DNA from 2 places in the Cytobacillus sp. Bac17 genome. Region 1 is predicted to be linked to the other one. Evidence: riboswitches for the same ligand, from Rfam matches in the RefSeq annotation. Region 1 holds a riboswitch; the other holds the start of a gene.
The links. A riboswitch is a leader RNA that binds a small molecule or an ion and turns the genes downstream of it on or off. The one in region 1 is predicted to bind thiamine pyrophosphate.
Positions count from the first base shown of each region.

Region 2: it holds a riboswitch for thiamine pyrophosphate, as region 1 does, so the genes downstream of both, NR125_RS13405 (YkoF family thiamine/hydroxymethylpyrimidine-binding protein) here and tenI (thiazole tautomerase TenI) in region 1, are expected to answer to the same signal.

Region 1 covers NZ_JALJRC010000003.1:214,428-217,566, forward strand. The annotation lists gene thiO (glycine oxidase ThiO) at 1-1,135, opposite strand, end outside; gene tenI (thiazole tautomerase TenI) at 1,132-1,743, opposite strand; TPP riboswitch at 1,831-1,936, opposite strand; gene thiC (phosphomethylpyrimidine synthase ThiC) at 1,966-3,139, opposite strand, start outside.
Region 2 covers NZ_JALJRC010000009.1:139,276-142,414, forward strand. The annotation lists gene NR125_RS13395 (coproporphyrinogen III oxidase) at 1-399, opposite strand, end outside; gene NR125_RS13400 (Cof-type HAD-IIB family hydrolase) at 615-1,481, opposite strand; TPP riboswitch at 1,711-1,812, shown strand; gene NR125_RS13405 (YkoF family thiamine/hydroxymethylpyrimidine-binding protein) at 1,901-2,506, shown strand; gene NR125_RS13410 (ECF transporter S component) at 2,508-3,104, shown strand; gene NR125_RS13415 (ABC transporter ATP-binding protein) at 3,088-3,139, shown strand, end outside.

The sequences.
Region 1 (3,139 bases):
AAAGCACCCCATTTGACGTATGGACTAAAGATTCAAGGCGGGAAAGCTCAAACGGATTTGGCTGCTCCGTTTTTCCTTCGAGGATGTCTGCCATCAGTACGCCTGTTGCCGGGGCAAGGAGGATTCCATTCCGAAAATGGCCGGCCGCAATATATAACCCTCTATAAACAGGATGTTCTCCTAAAAAAGGCTGGCCATCAGCCGATTGCGGACGAATTCCTGTCCAGGCCCGCTCCCATTCAGCCTTCGCTATATCCGGAACAAGGTTTTGCGCCTTTTCCATCAGCGTGGATATCCCCTCAAGGGTCACCTTCTCATCAAATGAATTGACCTTAACGATCGCTCCAACTACTAATCTCCCAGATTGCTTCGGAACGATATAGCATCCATGTGAAAAGATCGTCCCTTGTACAAGCGGTTTTTCAGGTATCACCGAGAAGCACTCGCCTTTAACCGGAATAATGGGCAGCGAAAGGCCCGCTCTTTCAAGAACCTCCCTGCTCCAGGCCCCGGAAGCCACGATAACGGATTCTGCCAGGAATTCTCCCTGGCTGGTTTTGACCCCATGAACCTTTTCATCTTTTAAAATAAAATCTGATACGTGTGTATACTCATAAATTTCTGCACCGAGGGCCATTGAAGCTTTTGCAAAGGCAAGGGACAATTCATATGCCTGAACCTGTCCGTCATTCGGTATATACATGGCACCCAGCAATTTGTTTGATACGGATGGCTCACGTTTAATCAGGTCATCAATCGAAAACCATTCGGCCTGCTCACCCGCTTTTTGCTGGCTTTCTATCAATCTTTTTAATGTCTGCTCCTCCTCTTTATTAGCCGCCACTTTATATACACCCTTATTTTGATAGCCAATATGCACTTGTGATAAATCTTCCAGTTCAGGAATCAGGATCCGGTACATGGAGCGGCTTTTGCATGCCAGCTGAAATAGCGGGCCGTCTTCTGCCAGTTCCGTTTGGGCTCCTAAAATTCCAGCTGCCGCTCCGGAAGCCTTGCCGGCTATTTTACCCTTATCCAAAACGGCCACTTTATACCCTCTTTTAGCCAATTGAAAAGCAATGGAGCTTCCGTTAATGCCACCGCCAACTATAACGGCGTCATAAATTTTCCTCATTTTTCCCCCTCCTCATTTAACTTTTTTGAAAAGAGCTTCGCTGCCTCTGCAGGGTCCTTTGCCTGCAAAATCCCTGACATTACAGCAATGCCATCTGCCCCCGCCTCCAAGACCTCAGGGACTTTCTCTGGTTTAATGCCTCCAATTGCCATTACCGGAATTTCTACTGCCTTTTTAAGAGCCTCCAGTGACCCAGTGCCCCTTGGCGGGATTCCCTTCTTGGAGTCGGTTTCAAATATGTGCCCAAACAGGATATAATCAGCCCCCTGTTTTGCAGCCTCTTCTGCTTCTTCAGGAGAATGTACGGAACATCCGATGGGCATATCTAGAAAATGCGTTTTGACAACACGGACTGGAAGGCTGTGAAAAGCAAGATGGACACCTGTTTTACATGCCCATGCAACATCCACCCGATCATTTATAACAATTTTATGAATGGGGATTCCCTCATTACAAAGCAGCTTAACTCCTTCATATAGCTCCCTTGAGGTTCGATGCTTTTCCCTCAAGTGGAACCTGTCTGCAAAGGGTTCCACTTCACCTGCTATCTCAGCAAAAGCCTCTAGAGATAGCTTTCCATCTGATATAACATGCAGCTGTTTCCTCATAGCGATAACTCCCCTGTTTTTTTATGCTTTTAGCAAATTAAAAACCACCTTCTAAATAGAAAGTGGCTGTACGGGGCTTATGAATATAGCCCCGATACTCCACTTCCCTACGCTGGTATGCCAGATCAGGTTCCAAGGGTTTTAAAGCTTTTGCTTTAATCTCAGCCTGCAAACGGCACCCCCAGCAGATATAATTACTATTAAATTACTAAAATACTATTTTTACTGATAAATACTTCCCCCGGTTTTTTTAAATTCCTCAGCTTTTTCTTCCAAGCCCTTCTGTATCGCTTCGTCCGTGTCAAGCTTATTCTCTTTTGCATAATTCCGGATATCCTGCGAAATTCTCATGCTGCAGAATTTTGGCCCGCACATGGAACAGAAGTGAGCTGTTTTAGCCCCTTCAGCCGGCAATGTCTCATCATGGTATTCCAATGCGCGTTCAGGATCAAGCGACAGATTGAATTGATCCCTCCAGCGGAATTCAAACCGGGCTTTTGACAGGGCATCATCTCTTTTTTGTGCTCCCGGGTGGCCCTTTGCCAGATCTGCAGCATGCGCTGCAATTTTATAAGTAATGACACCCTCGCGTACATCATCTCTATTTGGCAAACCCAAATGTTCTTTAGGAGTAACATAGCAAAGCATTGCCGTACCATACCAGCCTATCATGGCAGCCCCGATTGCAGAGGTAATGTGGTCATATCCTGGAGCTATATCTGTTGTTAGGGGCCCAAGTGTATAAAATGGCGCTTCCTTGCAGATCTCCAATTGTTTATCCATATTCTCTTTAATTAAATGCATTGGAACATGGCCAGGTCCCTCCACCATTACCTGTACATCGTGTTCCCATGCAATTTTCGTCAACTCCCCAAGTGTCTCGAGCTCTGCAAATTGAGCCTCGTCATTGGCATCTGCAATCGATCCCGGGCGCAGCCCATCCCCGAGTGAGAAGGCCACATCATAGGCTTTCATGATCTCGCAGATTTCTTCAAAATGTGTATATAAAAAGTTTTCTTTATGATGATGCAAACACCATTGGGCCATAATGGATCCGCCCCTCGATACAATTCCGGTTAAGCGTTTTGCCGACAGCGGAACATACCTCAAAAGGACACCTGCATGAATGGTAAAGTAGTCAACCCCCTGCTCAGCTTGTTCGATTAAGGTATCTCTGTAAACTTCCCACGTAAGATCCTCGGCAATGCCATTAACCTTTTCAAGTGCCTGATAAATGGGAACGGTGCCGACCGGAACGGCAGAGTTCCTGATAATCCATTCACGTGTGGTATGAATATTTTTGCCTGTAGATAGATCCATGATCGTGTCTGCTCCCCATCGAGTAGCCCAGGTCATTTTTTCTACCTCTTCCTCAATAGAGGATGAAACAGCAGAA
Region 2 (3,139 bases), on a different contig from region 1:
TTCATGGAGAGGTGTCTGATGCTGTATGGCACGGTGAAGCAATTTTGTGGGACGTACCCCAGTCAGAATTCCCCACTTCTGGGTAATGCCTGTCCATTCCTGCAAAACAGTCAGATATACGTGGGATACTGCATTTTTTATTTGTTTAAAATTCTCTTTTTCTGTCTCAGACGGTACGAATTCCTTCTCAAAATTCGCTGAATGATTCTTGCCATCTTTATCAGAAAGCTCTGCAATGGCTTTAATGTGCTTTCCATGTTCAAGCTGAAGATTAATTGTAAGGTCGGCTGCATCATTCTCACCCAGCATCACTTCACATTCTTCAAAAAAGAGGTTCCCGATCAGCCGGAGCGGACGATGGAAACGTTCATCCTGTACACCTAAAATTGAAATGTTCAAATTGATCACCTTTTTTAGAAAATATATTAATCTGCCGATGTCTTTGTTTTCTTAGGGGCAGCTGCATAGTGTCTATTTTTCATGTTGACAAACTTCTTTTAGTGTACAGAAATGGGGAAACAAGGTCAATATAAGGGAAATGATTCCTAATGGATACCCAGTATCGCAAAGCAAAAAAAGAGCCGATTTACTAATCGAGCTCTCTTTGATTGATTTTATTTTAATAGATTCATTTTCTTCAGGAAATCAATTGGATGCTGTTTGCGGAAATGTTCTTTGACCATGTAGCTTACACCGTTCTGGTCATTGGATCGTGTCAGCCAGTCTGCTGCTTTTTTGACTTCGGCAGGTGCATTACCCATAGCCACACCGAGGCCGGCGGCTTCAATCATTTCCAGATCATCCTCCGAGTCGCCTATAACGACCATTTGGTTTCGGGAAATTCCGAGATGTTCACATAAATAGAGCAAACCATTCAGCTTTGAAACTCCGGCAGGTACAATATCCATCCGCAGATCACTTAACTTAATGACTTCTACATTTTCAAACATGCCCCTAATGGCTGCCTGGGCATCCTCAAGGTCGTCTTTATCTTCAAAATACACTTCAATTTTTGGCGGTGTGACCGGCTCATCTAAAATGGTGTCACTTAATGAATCCACAAATTGCTGCGAGTAAAAAATGGGATCGCCGGTTGTAAAAACAGTTTTAGCAAGCATATTGGTATTGAGCTTGGTTTTGTTGGCAAGGGAATATTTTTCGTGCACCAGCCTGATTTGACAGGTAAAGCCTTCAAGCAGGCGCACGATTTCAAACGTTTCATCTTCCTGTATCCTTTTTACAAATATCGGCTTTTCCTGAGAAGCTGCAATATAAGCTCCCCTGTGTGTGACCAGCAAGGAATTGATTTTCAATGCTTTGGCCGCTTTTTTCGCGGATGGAAAGCTTCTGGATGTGACAAGTGTTACATAAATTCCTTTTTGCTGCACATATTCAATCGCTTCTTTTGTTGATTTATGAAGTCTTCCATTTGATTGGAGTAGTGTTCCGTCAATATTTAAAGCAAGCATTCTATATATCATCCAATTTGCCCCCTATTCTCGGTGTAAAATTGTCCTATTACACTTTTATGAAGGGAAGGATTGGATTAGAACATGACATGGACAATGCAGAAATTTTTTCATAGCTTATCTGTGTTATTGAAGGCGTTTATCTGTTTTCATAGATCATTTGATTTAAAGAATTGTAAATTAGTCATTTACAATTTGGATGCTCCGTATTAAGATGGAGTCAATAAAAACTGCATATCTTATTTTGCACTAGGGGAGCTTTTAGGCTGAGAAGAACAATCCGTTCTGACTCTTATCACCCGATCTGGATAATACCAGCGTGGGGAAGTGCAGGTGAACGGCTATCATTTCTAGTGTATTGATATCATTCAACTGCATTTCCTTTTGGGAATGCAGTTTTTTAATTTTATATAAACCAGGAGGATGGCAAAATGCAGGAAAATTTCTTATGCGGAACAAGCGAGATTACAGGGTGCAGGTTTTCGATTTATCCAATGACTGACAGGTTTGTGGATGTTATTTTATCTGCTCTAAAAGAAGTGGATACAAGCAAGATATGGATGGAAACAGATGATGTGAGCACTTGTGTGCGCGGCAGGTCCATTCATGTTTTTGATGTAGTCAAAGCGATTTATCTTGAAGCTGCTAAGCATGGTGATCATGTAGTATTTAACGGCACATTTTCAAATGGATGCCCTGGCGATACTGCCGGAGATGCTTATCTTGCTGAAAATGAAGAGAAGGCGAATGAAAAAAAATCTGCTGGAATCAGCCAGGAAGTCGCTGTCCAGTTCGCACTTTATCCGATGGGGATTCCTGGATACATGAACGTCATTATGAACCAAGTCGAGCTTGCAAAGGCTCAGGGAACGTTTACTGAAGGAGTGCATTATGCTTCAAGATTAGATGGGAATGCACACGATGTTTTTAAAACGCTGGAAGATGCTTTCGAAAGCTGTAAGAAAAGCGATTCCACTCATATTGTCATGACGGTTAATATGTCTGCAAACAGTCCTTCCAAAAAGGGGGCTGTGTAAAATGCTCGAAAAATGGAAGCTTCGTGAGGTCATTGTCCTATCTGTACTCGCTGTTGTGTTTGCAGTTGTATACCTGGTGTTCATGCAATTTGGCAACGTGTTATATGGGATGTTTGGCTTAATTGGCTTTGATCTGATTTTTGGCATTTGGTTTATTGTTTCAATCATCGCAGCGTACATAATCAGAAAACCCGGAGCAGCCTTTTTATCGGAAACCATCGCAGCGGCCATTGAAGTCATGATTGGCAATGCAGTAGGCCCTCGCCTGATTCTTTCAGGCATGATTCAGGGGATTGGAGCAGAAGCTGTTTTTGCGGCAACTAAATGGAACAATTACCGGACATGGGTTTTAATTGCTGCCGGCATGGGCTCTTCTGTTACGAGCTTTATTTGGGGCTATTTCATTTCCGGCTACGCAGCCCTCTCACCCGGTTATGTAACTGCCATGTTTTTTGTGAGACTGGTTAGCGGTGCTTTGCTCGCTGGATTGCTGGGGAAATGGCTGAGTAAGAGTCTTGCTAAAACTGGGGCATTAAACAGCTTCCCTATCGGAAAAGAGCTGAGAAGGGAAAAATCACAAAATGGCATTTCAGCATAACCAGCCTTTATTAATAACAGAAAAGCTGTCCTTCC